DNA from 2 places in the Thalassospira sp. SN3W genome. Region 1 is predicted to be linked to the other one. Evidence: riboswitches for the same ligand, from Rfam matches in the RefSeq annotation. Region 1 holds a riboswitch; the other holds the start of a gene.
What was found. Region 1 has a riboswitch for glycine ahead of P8T57_RS11305 (L-serine ammonia-lyase). Riboswitches for the same ligand answer to the same signal wherever they lie in the genome.
Positions count from the first base shown of each region.

Region 2: linked by a shared signal. The riboswitch ahead of gcvT (glycine cleavage system aminomethyltransferase GcvT) and the one ahead of P8T57_RS11305 (L-serine ammonia-lyase) in region 1 are both predicted to bind glycine.

Region 1 is NZ_CP121124.1:2,506,327-2,516,471, forward strand. It holds gene P8T57_RS11295 (peptidoglycan DD-metalloendopeptidase family protein) at 1-278, opposite strand, end outside; gene gpmI (2,3-bisphosphoglycerate-independent phosphoglycerate mutase) at 259-1,851, opposite strand; glycine riboswitch at 2,126-2,225, shown strand; glycine riboswitch at 2,229-2,356, shown strand; gene P8T57_RS11305 (L-serine ammonia-lyase) at 2,427-3,842, shown strand; gene P8T57_RS11310 (dihydrofolate reductase family protein) at 3,995-4,528, shown strand; gene P8T57_RS11315 (hypothetical protein) at 4,535-5,191, opposite strand; gene rlmH (23S rRNA (pseudouridine(1915)-N(3))-methyltransferase RlmH) at 5,294-5,752, opposite strand; gene rsfS (ribosome silencing factor) at 5,835-6,224, opposite strand; gene P8T57_RS11330 (nicotinate-nucleotide adenylyltransferase) at 6,279-6,887, opposite strand; gene P8T57_RS11335 (glutamate-5-semialdehyde dehydrogenase) at 6,884-8,170, opposite strand; gene P8T57_RS11340 (ABC transporter ATP-binding protein/permease) at 8,477-10,145, shown strand, end outside.
Region 2 is NZ_CP121124.1:1,403,850-1,413,994, forward strand. It holds gene P8T57_RS06315 (peroxiredoxin) at 1-437, shown strand, start outside; gene P8T57_RS06320 (hypothetical protein) at 524-928, opposite strand; gene P8T57_RS06325 (protein phosphatase CheZ) at 1,404-2,309, opposite strand; gene gcvPB (aminomethyl-transferring glycine dehydrogenase subunit GcvPB) at 2,512-4,008, opposite strand; gene gcvPA (aminomethyl-transferring glycine dehydrogenase subunit GcvPA) at 4,005-5,360, opposite strand; gene gcvH (glycine cleavage system protein GcvH) at 5,364-5,735, opposite strand; gene gcvT (glycine cleavage system aminomethyltransferase GcvT) at 5,826-6,938, opposite strand; glycine riboswitch at 6,996-7,098, opposite strand; glycine riboswitch at 7,102-7,225, opposite strand; gene P8T57_RS06350 (hypothetical protein) at 7,462-8,016, opposite strand; gene ispH (4-hydroxy-3-methylbut-2-enyl diphosphate reductase) at 8,283-9,230, shown strand; gene P8T57_RS06360 (homoserine kinase) at 9,263-10,145, shown strand, end outside.

The DNA of each region.
Region 1 (10,145 bases):
GTCAGGGTTGTTTCAAGGCGCTGGGCGCGTCTGGCGACCGAAATGGCTTCGGATTGAAGCGCCTGTTCCTCGGTCCAGAGTTCGCGCGATTTACGCGCCAGGAATTCTTCCTGCTTTTGCTGCTCTGACAGCTGGCTTTCAAGTTTATCAAGCTGACTGTCGACCTTGCGTAGCGACTGGGCAAAAGACGGCGCTGCCCCGCCCGCGATCATGGCTGCAATCACAGCCAGCGCAGGCAGGGCGGTCTTGGAACGCAGATCAGTTCGCAAGAAGCGCATCATTCCCTTTCAAACCCTTGATCAACGGTTTGCCGGTCATTTCCGCCGGTTGCGGTAGCCCGAGAAGCTGCAACAAAGTCGGTGCCACGTCGGCCAGGCGACCATTTTCCAGTGTCGCGCCTTCGGGTCCATTCACCAGAATGGTCGGCACCAGATTAAGCGTATGCGCGGTGTGCGGCTCGCCGGTTTCCGGATCCACCATCATCTCACAGTTCCCGTGATCGGCGGTAACGAACATCACGCCGCCCACCGATTTAACCGCATCAACAACCTGCCCAAGGCAGGTATCGACGGCTTCGGCGGCCTTCATCGCGGCGGACAAAATGCCGCTATGGCCGACCATGTCGGGGTTGGCAAAGTTCAGAATGATCGCGTCATAGGTTTCAGCCCTGATCGCCGCCACCAGCTTTTCGGTCACTTCCGGGGCCGACATTTCCGGCTGCAAATCATAGGTCGCGACCTTGGGCGATGGCACCAGAATACGGTCTTCGCCCTCGAAAACCTGTTCTTCGCCGCCGTTAAAGAAGAAGGACACATGCGGATATTTTTCGGTTTCCGCGATGCGCAACTGCTTCATGCCAGCCCTGGAAACGACTTCACCAAAGATATTTGGCAACACCTGCGGCGGATAGATCGCATCCATATATTTTGCATGGTCGGATGAATATTCAACCATACCGGCCTGCACGGCAAATCTGATCGGGGTGCCACGGTTAAACCCGTCAAAGTCCGGTGCGCAGATCGCGGCCAGAATTTCACGCGCGCGGTCGGCCCGGAAATTGGTCATCAAAATCCCGTCGCCGTCTTTCATGCCGGCATAATCGCCAATCACGGTCGGCAGAACGAATTCATCCGTGGTGTCGGCATCATAGGCTGCCCTGATTGCGCCTTCGGCACTTTCAGCGGTGCGGCCATCGGCGTAATTCTTGCCCTTTACCATCGTGAAATAGGCCTGGCTGACGCGTTCCCAGCGATTGTCGCGGTCCATCGCGTAATAGCGCCCGGTAACGGTCACGATTTCAACATTGGCATCACCAATCTGTGCGCGGAATTTTTCAAGGAATTTGGCGGCACTTTTGGGGGCGGTATCGCGGCCATCCAGATAGGCATGGATTTTTACCGGCACACCGGCCGATGCGATGATTTTGGCAAGGGCAGCCATATGGGCCTGATGGGAATGCACCCCGCCTTCGGACAGAAGCCCCGCGATATGACAGACACCCCCGCTTTCTTTCAGCTTGGCGATAACCTTTTTGACCGTATCGGTATCTGCGATCGAACCGGTTTTGACAGCCTCGTCAATTTTTGGCAGTTCCTGCATCACAACCCGGCCGGCACCAAGATTCATATGGCCGACTTCGGAATTGCCCATCTGTCCTTCGGGCAGGCCGACATCAAGACCGCAGGCTTTCAGAAAGCCGGTCGGATTGTTGGCATAAAGCGCGTCCCAAACAGGGGTATTGGCCAATGCAACCGCATTGTCCTTGCTTTCCTCGCGATAACCCCAGCCATCCAGAATGCACAGCACCACCGGACGCGGGCGCTTTACGGTATTTGATACAGTCACAATCATAATCCCACGAACTAAAGTACACGAAATAAGGTAAAAGGCTGAATTACCGGTAAAGATGGTTATTTTCCGGTAATTTTGCCATCCGTACAAAGACGCCGGGCGCGGTGGGTCCGCCATCAGACGCTGCCAATCATAGCATTTTCAACGCGCAATCTATCATGAATGCCGGTATTGAACAGCCTTCCGACCGGGTATTTTTTGTGTGCTTGCAAAGTCGCTTTTTGACAAGGATCATCACCTGCCTGTAATCTCGGGCGTTACGGTGATACCTCGAATAACCGCGATGGGAGAGCCCGCTTTGATCCCGCGATCAGATCGGCGCCGAAGGAGCAATAGCCCCGAAAACTCTCAGGCAGATGGACCGTTGCGGATTGAGGCTCTGGAGAGAGAAAGCGGTACGGGGCCAACGCCCGGCACCATATTTCCACCGAAGGATGAAGCCATGGCGTCAAAGACTTCTTTGTTTTTGGCAACAGGGCGCACAATCTCAGGTCAAGGGACAGAGGGGGCAAGACACCGGTTCTATAACGTCATGTGGCATTGATCCGCATGACAAAGAGCCGTGGGAGGCCCATTTGACCGAAGAAAATAAGCAGCGTCCGCAAGACGTTAATCTTTCCGTTGTCGATCTTTATACCATCGGCATAGGCCCATCGAGTTCGCATACGGTCGGCCCGATGCGCGCGGGCTATCGGTTCTGTCTGGAACTCGAAGCCCGGAATCTTTTGGAAAAAATCGGCTCGGTAATTGTTGATCTTTACGGATCGCTTGCCCTGACCGGCAAGGGGCACGCCACCGATACCGCGGTGATCATGGGGCTTTCGGGGGAACGACCGCGTTCGGTTGATCCCGACCGGATCGCACCGACAATGGATGCGATTGATAAAGATCACGCATTACAGCTTTACGGCGCGCATCCGGTTGCTTTCAACCGGGATACCAACCTTGTTTTCCATATGACCGAAAGCCTGCCCGAACATCCCAATGGCATGCGGATCACCGCCTTTGACCGTGACGGTGTTGTTTTGCACAAACAGGAATATTTTTCGGTTGGGGGTGGGTTTATCGTCTCGGGCGATGATCGCGGGGCGGAATATTCCGGCGATAATATCACGCTGCCTTATCCCTTTTCCTCGGCCGATGAACTGATGGCGATCTGTAAAAAGGAAAAGCTGTCGATTGCCGAAGTCATGGCCGAAAACGAAAAAAGCTGGCGTGAACCTGACGAGACCGAGGAATTTGTCGACCGCGTGCATCGCGCGATGATGGATTGTATTGAGCGTGGCTGCAAAACCGATGGCATCCTGCCCGGCGGGCTGAATGTCAAACGGCGTGCGCGCAAACTTTACCTTGAGCTGACGGAACGGCCAGAAGCGGGGCTTAAGGACCCGTTGACCGTGATCGACTGGGTCAATCTTTATGCCCTTGCGGTTAACGAAGAAAATGCTGCCGGTTCGCGCGTCGTGACCGCCCCGACCAACGGGGCGGCGGGTGTTATTCCCGCCGTGCTGCGCTATTACGAACGGTTCGGGGCCAATGTGACACAGGGGAAAATACGCGAATTCCTGTTAACGGCGGCGGCCATTGGTTCGATCTATAAAAAGCGTGCGTCGATTTCTGCCGCCGAAGTCGGTTGTCAGGGCGAGGTCGGTGTGGCCTGCTCAATGGCGGCAGGCGCGCTTTGTGCCGTCATGGGCGGTACGCCCGAACAGGTTGAAAACGCCGCCGAAATTGGCATGGAACACAACCTTGGCCTGACCTGTGATCCGATTGGCGGTCTGGTGCAGGTACCCTGCATCGAACGCAACACCATGGGGGCGGTCAAGGCGATCAATGCTGCCCGTCTGGCGATGCGCGGCGATGGTCAGCATACCGTGTCACTCGACAAGGTGATCGAAACCATGCGCCAGACCGGCATTGATATGCAAAGCAAATACAAGGAAACCAGTCAGGGCGGGCTGGCAGTCAATGTCAACGTGGTCGAATGTTGAGCTGACAGTTTGAAATACCGACCAAACACCCTCGAAGCCGCCGTTTCGGGGGTGTTTTTCATCCGGCCTGATTCTTGCCACCTTGCGCCTGCAATCTGATATCATTGAGAAATCAAAAACGGGGCAAAGACCCCGAACAGGTTGGGCAAAGCATGAAAAAGAAACTGTTCCGCATCTATATCGCGGTCAGTCTGGATGGCTATATCGCGCGCGCCAATGGCGCGGTTGACTGGCTTGATCAATTCGATCCGGTCGAGTTCGATTTCGAGGGCTTTCTGGGCACCGTGGGAACACTGATCATCGGGCGAAAAACCTTTGATCAGGTGATGGAATTTGGCGACTGGCCCTATGAAGATCGCCGCACGATTGTCCTGACATCGCGCGATTTGCCCGATAACCGCCCGGCCAATACAGAGGCCTATGGCGGTAGTCTTGTGGAACTGGCAAGCCAGCTTCGCGATGACAGGTCCGATACCGGCGATATCTGGATCGTCGGTGGGGCCAGTGTTGTGACCCAATTCCTGTTTGGCGGCCTTGTCGATCAGCTTGAAATGTTCATCATCCCCGAAATTCTCGGTGATGGCATCCGGCTGTTTGGCAGGGATGCTGTGGGCACGACACTGAAACTGGTGGCATCGGAGCACTACAAGTCCGGTGTCGTGCGCATGCAGTATGATTTGCGTTAAAGCCGGTTACTTAAGCGTTTCCAGTTTTTCGGTAATCTTTGAGGAAAGTTCGCGTAGGGCATTAACAGCACTGCTTTGCCAGTCGCTGTCGAGGACCATCTGCATCTTTTCCTGATAGCTGTCGGTGACAGTAACCGGTTCGCCCTTGTTCAGTTCGTTGCCCTTCAACGTCACTTCGGACTTGTTATGCACCGTGACCTGCCAGAAACCGGGTTCGAACCATGACCAGAACTTGATCAGGTCGGCATCGACGGAGTCGGCGCTGTCATATTCGGCGTCCCCCGGTTCAAGAACACGGTATCCGGCCTGTTTGAAGCCGTTGGAGATTGCCTTGTTGACAGCATCGGCAACGGTTTTGCCTTCGGGTAGCAAAACATCCCCCAGTGCCATTCCATAGGTGTTGCGTTTGCGGGCATAGGCACGCGATGTAAAGGTGACATCATCAATCTCGTCATTCGACAGCGACGGGATATCCGGTGTTGACGGATCAATCTCGAATTGGCGTTTGTCTTCGACCGAAACGATTTTAACGGCCGGCCCAGTCGCCGGGTTCTCAATTTTGGCCGGTTCCTGAATTTCGACAACGCTACGCGAAGCTGCGCACGCGCCGGTCAGCATTGCCAAACCGATAGCGGCGGCAATCTTTAAGTATCTGTTTTGCATCGTTAATTCCCCTACTCAAACAGATAGAGAAATACCCATGGACAAATTTTGAAACAACTTATCCAAGAGTGGGGGAACCAATGCTTTTGGTGACTTTGAGGATTATTCCCGGTGATAGGGATGGTTGGTCTGGATGGCGTGGGCGCGGAAAAGCTGTTCGGCAATCAGGGCGCGGACCAGCATATGGGGCCATGTCGCCTTGCCAAGTGACCAAAGCGTATTGGCGCGTGTTTTGATGGCGTCCCCATGCCCGTCGGCCCCGCCAATGGCAAAGGCGATATTTCCGGCATATTGATCGATCCAGCCTTCAAGCTTTGCGGCAAAATCGATGGAGCCATATTCGCGGCCATGCTCGTCAAGTGCGATCAAAAAGGCATTTTCGGGGATGACGCCCAGTAAAAGCTCCGCCTCGCGGTCTTTGAGCTGATTGGGGGGCAGCTTTTTCTTCTCTTCGACTTCCCGCACGGCAAAGGGCCAGCGCAGGCGGGCTGCGTAATGGTCAAAAAGATCTTTCTCGGGGCCGTTCTTCATCCGGCCCACTGCCGCAAGGGTAATTTGCATCTTTCCGATCTGGCTCCGGCCCGCAAGGGGACCACCGATGGCCAATCCTCGCGGTGGTCAGGGCAAACCGGGGCGGACTGTATTAATACAGTCGCGCCGCCTGCTGTTTAAGCGCCGGATTTTCAACGCCCCACATCTGTTCTATGTTGTAGAAAGCGCGAACTTCCGGGCGGAACAGATGGACGATGACATCGCCGGCATCAACCAGAACCCAGTCGCCCTGTTCCTTGCCTTCGGCCTGGGCACGGCCCTGACCTGCTTCTTTCAGCTTTTCGACAATATGCTCTGCCATCGACGCCACCCGTCTGGAGGATGACCCGGTTGCAATGATCATATGATCGGCAAGGGAGGTTTTATCGATCAGATTAATGGTGACAAGGTCTTCGGCCTTGTCGTCTTCTAGCGTGCTCTGGATAAGGGCAAGAAGCTCGCCCGGGGTCAGAGTCTTTTTTGCGGTACCTATGGTCGCCACCTCAATTTACGCAAGAGAGCCCGATCCGTTTCGGATCCGGGGAACTCCCGCCGGTCAAACCTGCCATCTGCCTTCGGCGCGGATTGCGGTCGAAGAAGCCGGATGGCGCTTTATTGGCAGGTAAACCCAGGCCGGAACATCGAGATCGGCCAGCAAACCCGCCCTGTCCGATGGGATGCGCCAGCGTTCCATACGCTTGGCTGCCGTCCCGGACAATGCCTTGTTAGAATACCCCTCGCGGTCAAGAACCGCAATGGGAGCGCGCAAAATCAACCTGTCCCACCATTTCCATTTATGAAACTGGGCCAGATTGTCCGCCCCCATCAGCCATACGAACCGCGTTCGGGTAAAACGACGCTGCAAGGCTGCGAGAGTGTCGGCCGTATAACGGGTTCCCAGTTCGGATTCAATTGCAGAAACAACAATGCGGGGATGCTTTGCCATCATCAGCGCCGAATCGAACCGGTCGGCAAGGTCGGCCATACCCTGGGCGGGCTTGAGCGGGTTTTGCGGCGACACCAGCCACCAGACTGCATCAAGTTGCAGGGTTTTCAAGGCTTCCAGCGATATATGCAGATGCCCTTCATGCGCCGGGTTAAACGACCCGCCCAGCAATCCGACGCGGGGCGGGGCACTATGACTTCTGGGCGTCGAAAAACTCATGGGCGGGTCTGGCCGGTGCCGCGCACGATGTATTTATAGCTGGTCAGCTGTTCGACTCCGACCGGGCCGCGTGCATGCAGCTTGCCCGTCGAAATGCCAATCTCGGCCCCCATGCCAAATTCGCCGCCATCGGCGAACTGTGTCGATGCATTGACGATCACGATGCCGGAATCAACACCATTGAGGAACGTCGCGGTCGCATCGGTATCCTCGGCCAAAATGGCGTCGGTATGATGCGATCCATATGTGTTGATATGGTTGACCGCTTCTTCGACGCCATTGATGACCTTGATCGACACAATGGCATCAAGATATTCGGTGATCCAATCATCGTCCGTGGCAGGCAGGATGCGGGTGTCTGCCTTTTGCGCGCTGGCATCGCCACGCATTTCACATCCCTTGTCGGCAAGGGCCGCGGCAATTTTCGGCAACAGATCATCGGCAACCACCTGATCAATCAGGATGGTTTCGGTCGCACCGCAAATGCCGGTCCGGCGCATCTTGGCATTCACCACGATATCGACGACTTTGGTCACATCCGCACTGGTATGGACATAGGTATGGCAAAGCCCTTCCAGATGCTTGAACAGGGGAATCCGGCTTTCATCGGTAATGCGCGATATCAGCGACTTGCCGCCGCGCGGGACGATGACGTCGATGTAATCGGACAGTTTCAGCATCTCGCCAACGGCGGCGCGATCCGTCACCGGGATCATCTGAAGCGCATGTTCGGGCAAACCGGCATCGAGAATACCGGCAAGCATGCAGTCAAAAATCGCGCGGGATGAATGGAAGCTTTCCGAACCACCGCGCAGGATGGCGGCATTGCCCGATTTGACGCACATGGCACCGGCATCGGCCGTCACATTCGGGCGGCTTTCATAAATGATACCGATCACGCCAAGCGGCACAGACACGCGCGTGATATCAAGACCGTTGCGCTCTGGGCTCCAGCGGGCAAGTTCGCGACCAACCGGATCGGGAAGGTCGGCAACTGCCTCGACCCCGGCGGCCATGCCTTCGATACGGGCGGGATCAAGTGCAAGACGATCCAGTAGTGCCGGCGTCAGGCCCTTTGCACGGCCTGCTTCCATGTCGCGTGCATTGGCGGCCAGTATGATATCGGCATTTTCGCGCAATTTGCGTGCGGCTGCTTTAAGGGCGTTGGTTTTTGGTTCGGATGGGACCTGCGCCAGTTTCAGCGAAGCTTCACGGGCATTGATGCCCATGTCGTGCATCAGTGCTGCGATGTCCTGGGTTTCGATGCTGGCAAGTGCCGTCATGGTCCTGGTTCCGTTCCTTGAAGATGTCCCGCAGGCCGGAATTCCCGGGGCGGGCTTATCGCAATTTTATCGACAATTTGACAAAATATCCCTCTGACCGCGTAACTGCAATCATCTAGGAACGATAAATCAATGTTTTGCGAACTATTCCGTAGACGGCAAGACATGCTTTCTTGTCCGACTTGCTTGCCAAATCATTGATTACGGGCCATCTGTTGTTTTGGGAAAGCGGGACGTCAATCGGAAAGCCGGGGCTGTGTCGGACATGTCACATGGTACCCACCAGGGGATAAAAACTTGAAAAATATGGGTGATAGCCAGCCAACAGCCCGCGCTGAATTTGGTGTTGTTAAAACTTTTCTGCCGTATCTTTGGCCGCGTGGCGAGTTCGAGCTCAAGGTTCGTGTGGTTATCGCCCTGCTGTTTCTGGTCGGGGCAAAGGTCGCCAACGTTTATGTCCCGGTTTTGTATAAATACGCGGTCGATGCGCTTGACGGCGGTGGCAAGGCCGGTGCTTCGTCCGGTGGTGCCGATGCGACATCCCTGATTGTTGTGCCGGTGGGGATGATTGTCGCCTATGGGCTGGTGCGGGTTTTATCCTCGGCCTTCGGGGAATTGCGCGATGCCGTCTTTGCCAAGGTCGCGCAACGTGCCATCCGGACATCCGCCCTTGGCGTTTTTGAACATTTGCATGCCCTGTCGCTGCGCTTTCATCTGGATCGTCAGATGGGCGGGCTTTCGCGCGCGATTGAACGCGGGGTCAAGGGGATTGAATTCCTTTTGTCCTTCATGCTGTTCAACATTCTGCCGACCCTGCTTGAAATCTTCATGGTGTCGGGCATTCTGTGGGTGCTTTATGATTTCTGGTTCGCGCTGATCACGTTTGTCACCATCGTGATCTATATCGCGTTCACCCTGATCGTGACCGAATGGCGCATGAAGTTCCGCCGCGAAATGAACCAGCGCGATGACGAAGCCAACACCAAGGCCATCGACAGTCTGATCAATTATGAAACGGTCAAGTATTTCAATAACGAGGATCACGAATCCCGGCGTTACGACAATGCCTTGCGCGGTTACGAAACGGCGGCGGTGAAGTCACAGGAATCCCTGTCCAAGCTCAATATCGGGCAGGGTGCCATCATTGCGGTTGGTCTGGTTCTGAACATGCTTCTGGCGGCCAAGGGCGTTCAGGATGGCAACATGACCATTGGCGACTTTGTGCTGGTGAATACCTATTTGTTGCAGCTTTACATGCCGCTGAACTTCCTTGGTTTTGTCTATCGGCAGATCAAACAGTCGCTGACCGACATGGAACGCATGTTTTCGTTACTCGACGTCGAAAAGGAAGTCGAAGACAAGGACGGGGCACCTGCGTTGGTTTGTGCGGATGCGGCAATCCGGTTCGAGGATGTCAAATTCGCCTATAACCCGGATCGTCAGATTCTGAAGGGTGTCAGTTTCGAAGTTCCGGCGGGCAAAACCGTTGCTGTTGTCGGGCCAAGCGGGGCGGGCAAATCGACCCTGACCCGCCTGATGTTCCGTTTCTATGACGTCTCGAGCGGTCGGATCACGATTGACGGGCAGGATATCCGCGATGTGTCGCAGACATCCCTGCGCCGTTCGATCGGTATCGTGCCGCAGGATACGGTCCTGTTTAACGATACGATTGCCTATAACATCGCTTATGGTCGCCCCGGCGCGGAAGAGGCGGAAATCACCAATGCCGCCAAACTCGCCAGCATCGATGGCTTCATCGCCGCCCTGCCACAGGGCTTTAAAACCATGGTCGGCGAACGCGGGCTTAAACTTTCCGGCGGCGAAAAACAGCGTGTGTCGATTGCGCGCATGTTGCTCAAACGCCCGAAAGTCATGATCTTTGACGAGGCAACATCGGCCCTTGATACCCGTACCGAAAAGGATATCCAGCAGGCGCTTCGCGATGTGTCACGCGGGCATACGACGCTTGTGATCG
Region 2 (10,145 bases), 1.1 Mb from region 1:
GCGCCACCGCCGACGGCCCCGAAGCCGTCAACACCAACGAATTTTTCGCCGGTCGCAAGGTCGTTGTCTTTGCCGTGCCGGGCGCTTTCACCCCGACCTGCTCGGCCAAACATCTGCCGGGCTTCGTTGCCAATGCCGATGCCATCAAGGCAAAGGGTGTTGATGAAATCGTCTGCCTGGCATCGAACGATGCCTTTGTTCTGAACGCCTGGGCAAAGGCCGAAAATGCCGGTGAAAACATCACCATGCTGTCCGATGGCGACCTCGCCTTCGTTAGCAAGACCGGCCTTGAACTCGACCTGACCGGTCGCGGTCTTGGCAAACGCGCCAACCGCTTTGCCATGATTGTCGATGACGGCAAGGTCACCGATCTTGCGGTCGAGGAACCCGGCGCCTTTGACGTGTCGAGTGCCGAAACCGTGCTGGGCAAACTCTAAGCCCGAAACACCCGCTACAAAGCAAAAAGCTCCGCCTGATCCGCGGAGCTTTTTTCTTTTGATGCCGTATCCTTGGGGGCAGGCCCCTAACGCGGCAGCAAAACCGGTATCGGTTCTGACCGGCTGTCAAAATCGCATTCAAAAGTCGGGTCGGTGTGTTTGGCAATGAAATGCACCACACCTTCGCGGAAATCTTCCTTGATCGGCGACCAGCTCATGAAGACACCGCCGCGATTGTCATATTCGCGAATGTCTCGGTCATGGGACAGTTCAACAAAACTGTGGCCCAGATCTTCGGTGGCCCCGGCGACAAGCCATGACGGTTTGATCCCGCCATGCCACAGCAGATAGACACCGCCAACATTGTCAAGTTTCAGCTCGCTGAAATCATCGATCATGAACAGGCGATAATACTCGCCACGCGGGCTTTTCCGCCATTTGATATCTTGTGCCTTTGGCTGGCGCAAAGTGCCAAGCGACCAGAATCCCATTTCATCCTCCAAGCGCACCAAAACGCGCGCAACTGCACGTCACACGCATCCCAACGCTGCTTTTGTTTTTTATGAATTCCACTATATCGGAAAACCGTAAACTTTTGGTTGACCGATGAGAAGTCGGAAATTCGTAAAATCTTGTTCAAGGGTCTGGATCTATTAATTTGTTTGAAATGGTCAATCAGATTTGTGCGGATACGCGGAGCAAAAACGCAGGAAGATATTTATCTTTCAAGGTTTTGCGACAAAGTAGCCCGTGCAAATCCGATTGATCCGTAGGACAGGTTTTATCTTTGCGAACTCCAGCGTCAAACCCCTTGTGCGGGGTACCAACCCGCTCTGCGGGCTTTTCCTTGCATTTCGCAAAGATAAAACCTGCCATTCCAATCAAATTAATAGGTCCAGACCCTAGACAAGACTTCTTCAGGGCTTCAACCCTGAATATAAGACGCGTACCCCGATTTGGAAATACTCAGTCGAACAATTTGTCGATGTCGTCCTGACTGATCCCCTCGCCTTCCAACTGCGGACCATTCAGAAGATCGTCATCCTCGTTCTTCGGCGTCCCGTCATCATTTTCGGGAACCGGCAGATCGGTAAAGGCATCCTCGCCCCAGATCAGGATCATGTTGTGAACCCGTTCTTCAACGAATTCAAGGGTCCGAACCACCTTGTTGATGCGCTGGCCGGTGATGTCCTGGAAGTTACAGGACTCGAAAACCTTGGTGACCAGAAACGCGATCTGTTCGACATGTTCGGCCACAAAGTCGGATGGTGCCGAATTTTTAAGCGTCATCGCCAGATCGTCGATCTGTTCGGCGGATTCAAGGATCGTATGCGTTGCCATTTCCGTATCCTTGATGATCGCATCAAGTTCGGTGGTCGCACTGACAAGGCGGTCATCCTCGGCCTTCGGATGACGCAGCGACGCGATCTGCATCTTCGCCCTGTGAATATGTTCGTTCATTTCCTCGATCTGCTTGCGGATCAGTTCAAGGTCGTCTTTGTCCGGTTCCGACGCACCCGGACGATTGCTATGGGTAAAATTGCTGCTGACCGGATCGGGCAATACATCCATCGCATCACCATCCGATGCCGGTGCGATATGGGCGGCATCAATACTGCCACCGGCACGCACCGCATCGCGAAGCTGGGCGACTTCCGACCTCAGGGCACGAATTTCATCAAGTACAGCCTGATTGATCCCGGATGGCTCAACGGTCGCAGCCGGTTTCGGCGCTGGCAATGGCGCACCTGCACCCATACCGGTTTCAAGCGTCGGATCGAAAAAGGAATCCGACCAATCTTCGACCACACCACCCGAACGTTCTTTTAAACGGCGTTCTGCGGTGAAAACCTTCTGCACGCGACGTGTCATGGCTGACTTCAATCCTCCGGCAACGGGCTTTACCCGATCCCTGTTCCCCCGATCACCCACCCCCGTGGTCAGATGATCACATTAAAACGAGTATAAGGGTCCAGATTGCTACAAGTCCAATGGGTTTCAAGAACAAGCCCTTGAAAAAGAACACCCCGGCCAGATGACCGGGGTGCGCAAAAAGGTTATGTTGCGTTGCAAATCAAGCAGTTTCAGGCATCCAGCGCAGAACCGGCTTTCTTGCCGCCGCCGTTTCGTCAAGACGACGACGCGGTGTCAGATACGGCGCATTTTTAAAGAATTCCGCATCGCCCGATTCTGCCTTGGCCACCAATGCCAGCACCGCATCGCAGAACTGGTCAATCGATTCCTTGGTTTCGGTTTCCGTCGGCTCGATCAAAAGCGCACCATGCACCACCAGCGGGAAATACATGGTCATCGGGTGGAAGCCCTCATCAATGATCGCCTTGGCAAGATCCAGCGTCGAAACACCGGTATCTTTCAGGAAATCATCGTCAAACAGCGCTTCATGCATGCAATAGCCGGGGAATGCCACGCTCAGCTTGTCTTTCAGACGCGCCAGCAGATAGTTGGCATTCAGCACCGCATCGCCCGACGCCTGACGCAATCCATCCGCCCCGTGGCTTTTCATATAAGCCAGCGCACGAATGAACATGCCCATCTGGCCGTGGAACCCTTTCAGGCGACCGAACGGCTTGTTGCCATCCTTCTCGTCTGCCGTTTCTACCAGATGGAATGTCTCGCCCTTGCGCACGACATAGGGGATCGGTGCGAACGGGGCCAGTGCGTCGGAAAACACAACCGGACCCGAACCCGGTCCACCGCCGCCATGCGGGGTCGAAAAGGTTTTATGCAGGTTGATATGCATCGCATCAATGCCAAGATCGGCCGGGCGCACCCGTCCGACAATCGCGTTGAAGTTCGCCCCGTCGCAGTAAAAATACCCACCGGCCGCATGGACCAGATCGGCAATCTTGCGAACGTCGCGTTCAAACAGGCCACAGGTATTCGGGTTGGTCAGCATGATACCCGCCACATCGTCGCCAAGCTTGGCTTCGAACGCGGCAAGGTCCACACGGCCATCTTCGGTGGCCGGGATCGAATCAACCGTGAAACCGCACGCTGCGGCGGTTGCCGGGTTGGTCCCGTGGGCCGATTCCGGCACCAGAACACGACGACGGTTTTCACCGCGCGCATCAAGGGCCGCCCGGATCGCCATCATGCCGCAAAGTTCGCCCTGTGCGCCCGCTGCCGGCGACATGGCAACCGCTGGCATCCCGGTCAGAACCAGCAACCAGTGTGCGCAACTGTCAATCAGTTCAAGCGCGCCCTGAACCGTGCTTTCGGGCTGCATCGGATGCAGGTCGGCAAGACCGGGCATCCGCGCAACCTTTTCATTCAGGCGCGGGTTATGTTTCATCGTGCACGAACCCAGCGGGAAGAAGCCAGAATCGATGCCAAAGTTTTTCTGCGACAGGCGCGTGAAATGACGCACCACCTGCGGCTCGGACAGGCCCGGAAGACCAACATCGCTATCGCGATCAAGGCCGCCAAGGCGTGATTTGATGCCCGCTGGCTTCGGAAGGTCAACACCGGTACGACCCGGTTCGCCCATCTCGAAAATCAGCTTTTCCTCGAGCACAAGGCCACGGTTACCGGTATGGGTGGTAAAGCTCATGCCAGCACCTCCTTCAATGCAGACGCAAGGTCCGCGATGTCTTCGTCGGTGTTGGTTTCGGTCGCCGCCACCAGCATGTAATGGTCCAGATCGTCCCGGTTCGGATACAGGCGCGACAACGGAACCCCGCCAAGGACACCCTTGCCAACCAGTGCCTCGACCACCTCGGCTGCCGGTTTGGCAAGCTTGACGGTGAACTCGTTAAAGAAGCTGTCATTGACAACTTCCGCACCCGGCACCGCATCAATCGCATCGGCGGTCTTGCACGCGGTTTCATGGTTAAGCGTTGCCACACCACGATACCCGTCTTCACCCAGAAGGCTCATATGCACCGTAAAGGCCAACGAACACAGCCCGGAATTGGTGCAGATGTTCGATGTCGCCTTTTCACGACGGATATGCTGTTCACGCGTCGAAAGTGTTAGAACAAAACCACGTTTGCCGTCCTGATCGACCGTTTCACCGCACAGGCGACCGGGCATCTGGCGTACCAGTTTGCTGGTCGTGGCAAAAAGCCCGACATATGGCCCGCCATAATTCAGGTTGTTACCGATCGACTGGCCTTCGCCGCAGACGATATCCGCGCCAAAGCTGCCCGGCGATTTGATCGCGCCAAACGCCATGGCCTCGGTAAACACCACGATCAGAAGCGCCCCCTTGGCATGGCACGCATCCGCAAGCTTCGTGTGATCCTGAATGCGTCCGAAAACGTCCGGGTACTGGACAACCACACACGCCGTCTGATCATCAATCAGATCGTCAAGCTCATCCGCGGTTGCCTGCTTTTCCGGGTGCCCGTCACGACCGGCAACTTCGGTATCGCTATACTGGCAATAGGTTTCCGTGACTTCACGGTAATGCGGATGCAACCCACCCGACAGAACCGCTTTCTTGCGGCGCGTGGCCCGGCACGCCATCAGAACGGCCTCCGCGCACGACGTTGCCCCGTCCCACATCGATGCGTTGGCCACATCCATGCCGGTGATCGATGCCACCTGGGTCTGGAATTCGAACAGATACTGCAACGTACCCTGCGCGATTTCCGGCTGATACGGGGTATAGGCCGTCAGAAACTCACCGCGCTGGATGATGTAATCGACCGTGGCCGGAACATGGTGGCGATACGCCCCCGCGCCCAGGAAACTTGGCACGCTGGCCGTGCCGATGTTTTTGGCGGCCAGTTTCGCCATGTCGCGTTCGACCTGCAATTCACCAAGATGATATGGCAGATCGACCGGCTCGGACAGCAGCGCGCCGTCGGGCACGTCGCTATATAACTCGTCAACGGACCCGGCCCCGATGGTTTCAAGCATCGAGGCGCGATCCGCACTGGTTAGCGGAAGATAACGCATATCTTAAAGGCCTTCGACAAAGTCTTTATACGCAGCTTCGTCCATCAGCTCATCAAGCTGGGACTCATCGGAAAGTTCCATGCGGAAGAACCAGCCATCGCTTTCCGGGGCTTCGTTCACCAGTGCCGGATTGTCATCAAGCTCTTCGTTGGCTTCGACAACGACACCATCAAGCGGCGCATAAACGTCGCTGGCGGCCTTGACCGATTCGACAACCGCCGCATCGCCATCCTTGGTCAGCTTTTTGCCAACTTCCGGCAGCTCGACATAAACGATATCGCCAAGCGACTGCTGGGCGTAATCGGTAATGCCAACGGTCGCGACACCGTCTTCATATTCAACCCATTCATGTTCCTGCGAGAATTTTTTAGCCATGGTAATTCGTCCCTGTAAGATCAGTTGTCTCTAAAATCTCGGTATCTTTTGCGGGCCGCAAACGCTGCCCGAACTCTTTTTTTCTGATGATCAGCCGCGATAGTAACGATGTGCCGCAAACGGCAGCTCGACGATTTCCGCCGGGCGTGCCTTGCCGCGCACCATCAGATCGACTTTGGTACCCGGGGCGGCAAATTCAATTGCGACATATCCCATCGCAATCGGGCCATCCACGGTCGGGCCGAAACCACCGCTGGTGATTTCGCCAATTTCTTCACCGTCACTGTTCAGGACAGCCGTATGTTCACGCGCCGGTGCCTTGCCTTCGGGTTTGATCCCGACACGTTTGCGATCCGCGCCATTGGCAAGCTGATCAAGGATGACATCCGCCCCCTTGAACCCGCCTTCTTCGCGACGACGCTTGTTGATGATCCAGTTAAGGTCGCCTTCGACCGGGGTGGTCGTGGTATCGATATCGTTGCCATACAGGCAAAGACCAGCTTCAAGACGCAGCGAATCACGCGCGCCAAGGCCAATCGCCTCGACCTCTTCCTCGGCCAGAAGCTTGCGCGCCAGCTCTTCGGCGCGCTCGTTCGGCACGGAAATCTCATACCCGTCTTCGCCGGTATAGCCCGACCGGGTGACAAAGCACGCGATACCGGCAATATCGATCTCGGCAAAGCTCATGAATTTCATATCGGCAACCGAGGGTGCAAACCGCGCCAGCACGCGGGCGGCATCCGGGCCCTGCAAGGCCATCAATGCGCGGTCATCAATCTCGATCAGCTCCACACCGTTATCCAGATTGGCCCGCATATGGACAATGTCATCATCCTTGCACGCGGCATTGATCACCAGAAACAGGCTGTCGCCCGCATTGGTGATCATCAGATCATCCAAAATCGTGCCATCGTCATTGGTGAATGCGGAATAACGGGTGCGGCCGGGTTTCAGGATCGCGATGTCACCGGGCACCAGCTTTTCAAGCTCGGCCACGCGATGTTCACCGGTCAGGCGGACCTGCCCCATATGCGAAACGTCAAACAGACCGGCCTTCGCACGGGTATGCAGATGTTCGCCCTTCACCCCCAGCGGATATTGCACCGGCATGTCGTATCCGGCAAACGGCACCATCTTGGCACCCAGTTCCACATGCAAATCATAAAGGGCAGTTTTCAGCAGTTCGGTTTGATGATCGGCCATCAAGGTCTCCAGACAGTCGTTGCGAAACATAGCCGACCAGTGGCCAACCACGTCCCCCTCTGTCTTGGAGCCTGAAAGAATCACAGCCGGTTTGAATACCGGTCTGCTTACATCTTCGGCGAGGCGCACATCCATGTTCGATGCCGCCTGCTTTCCAGAGTCCCATCTCCCCGCGGTCCGTTTGCCTGAGAGTTTCCGGGGTGGTTGCTCCTTCGGCGTCCGCGCAATCCCTATCGATGTAATCACGCACATCGATCAAGACCGTGGCACTCTCCCACGGGGATCATTTGGGTATGCCTCCTTATACGGATTTGAATCCGACCAGACCAGCCCCAAAAATCATATCCTCTCCACCCCATCCATTGGTATGAGGATTAAAAGCCCTTTTTTAGCCCCTCCGGCAAATGCCCATTATTTTGTATGAGGATTACCGAAAACGAACTTTTGTTCAAAAACGAAAACCCCGCCACGCGAGGCGGGCGGGATTTGATTATTCACCAAAAATGAATAATAGGCGGGATTATTAATTTTTTCCGAAGCGCCGATTGTAATCAAGCTGATCGGCACTCAGCTGGAAACCAAGGTAAATTTCATAGTCCGGACCGGCCCAGACATCATCCAGCGGCACGTTCAAAGTCACCTGCTCGTCGCGATAGCGCGCCAGGTTCAAATTGCTCGGAAACGCCATCTGAACATCAAACAGATTCTTCTGGATAAACTCGCCAGACGGGTCCTTAAGTGCTACGAAATACTGGAGTTTTGCGTTGCGCCCCTGTGCGGCCGGGCCCAGTTCGGCATTGATCACCGGGCTGATCACGACGTTCAGCACCTTGTCATCAAGGTCATAGCCGCAATCACCCAGATAACCGCCAAATTCGGCTTCAAGGATCACATCGGTCAGGTCTTTGCCCTGACCGCTGAACTGCACCAGTCGGGCGGTATCATTGGGCAGGAAGGCCCGCGGACATGCCGGAACCGGCTGCTCTTCGAACGGGTTGCTGCTGCACGCCGCCAGAAAACCGGCAAACGACACCAAACCCAATGCACAAACACGCCGCAGTCCGTTCGCAATCGTCATCCAAGCCTCTATAGAACTGGTCAAATTCGCGGTCATCCCCCACCATGGGCACAACCGCGCGCAGTCTATTCGCTCCGATATGGCGACACAACCCGCTTCCGTTTCAAATCGCGGTATGCGGCGTAAATACATGGCCGGACATAGCTGAACATGCATCTTTACACGGTGTCTGTCATTGCGTGCACGGTGCTGGCAGGTTATGTAACGAAGACATTTGAATAATCGCGCGGCTGGTGTCGCGCATCATGAACATTCGGACCCGTATCATGTCTGACAAAGCCGACCTTCGGATCATTCTTGCCAACCCGCGCGGTTTCTGTGCCGGGGTGGATCGTGCGATCGAGATCGTCGAAAAGGCGCTGGTGAAGTATGGCGCGCCGGTCTATGTCCGCCACGAAATCGTCCACAACAAATTCGTGGTCGACCGCCTGCGCGATATGGGCGCTGTTTTTGTCGATGAACTCGATAGCGTCCCGGATGGCGTGCCAGTAATCTTTTCCGCGCACGGTGTGCCGAAATCGGTCCCCGAAGCCGCCGAAAGCCGCCAGCTTGAATATCTTGATGCGACCTGCCCGCTGGTGTCCAAGGTCCATCGTGGGGCTGAACGCCACCATGCAGATGGCAAACATATCCTTCTGATCGGCCATGCCGGTCATCCCGAAGTCATCGGCACCATGGGGCAGTTGCCACCGGGCAGCATGACCCTGATCGAGACCGAAGAAGACGCCGAAAACCTTCAGGTCGAAAACCCCGAAAACCTTGCGTTTGTGACCCAGACCACCCTGTCGCTGGACGATACGGCCAAGATCATCTCGATCCTGCAACGCCGCTTCCCGGCGATCGAGGTCCCGAAGAAAGAAGACATCTGCTATGCGACCACCAACCGCCAGCACGCGGTCAAGCTGATCGCAACCGACGCCGATGCCATTCTGGTTCTGGGCGCGCCAAACTCGTCAAACTCGAACCGACTGGTCGAAGTAGCCAAACGCGAAGGATGTGACCGTTCGGTTCTGGTCGAACGCGCCAAGGATATCGACTGGTCCAAGCTTGACGGCATTTCGACGCTTGGCATTACCGCGGGCGCATCCGCCCCGGAAATTCTGGTCGAGGAAGTCATCGATGCCTGCCGCGAACGTTATAACGTCACGGTCGAAACCCTGACTTTGACCAATGAAAACGTCACCTTCAAGCTGCCCCGCCAGCTTGCCAGCTAACCCCGCCCTGATGCAGGAAATCCGGATATCCCATGGCCGTCTATACCGACGTTTCTGACGAAGATATCGCCCGTTTTGTTGCCGAATACGATATCGGCAATGTGATTTCGTTCAAGGGAATCGCCGAGGGTGTCGAAAATACCAACTTCCTGCTTCAGACCGATCAGGCATCCTTCATCCTGACCCTGTATGAAAAGCGTGTGAACCCCGATGATCTGCCGTTTTATCTGGGCCTGATGGATCATCTGTCGGCCAAGGGGCTGAATTGCCCGACACCGATCCACGGCAAGGACGGGGTTGCGTTACGCCGTTTGTGCGGACGTCCGGCCGCCATCACATCCTTCCTGAACGGCATGTCGCCACGCCGGATCATGCCCCATCACTGCACCGGGCTTGGTGCAGCACTGGCGCAACTGCACACCGCCGGTCAGGATTTCGACATGTATCTTGGCAATGCGCTAAGCGTTACGGGCTGGCGCCCGCTGTTTGAAAGCTGCCGTGCTGATGCCAACGGCGTTCAGCCCGGCCTTGAAAAACTGATCGAGGATGAGCTGGCCTTTCTTGAAGCCAACTGGCCCCATCAGTTGCCCGCGGGCGTGATCCATGCCGACCTGTTCCCCGATAATGTGTTTTTCTTCCCGGGCAAGGATGACGTATCGGGCCTGATCGATTTCTATTTCGCGTGCAATGACCTTCTGGCCTATGACATTGCGATCTGCATGAATGCCTGGTGTTTCGAACCTGATAACAGCTTCAACGTCACCAAGGCGCGCAACCTGCTGTCAAGCTATGGCAAGGTGCGCGCCTTGTCCGATGACGAACTGGCCGCCCTTCCGATCCTTGCGCGCGGGGCGTCGTTGCGGTTCCTGCTGACCCGTCTTTATGACTGGATCAATACGCCCAAGGATGCGCTGG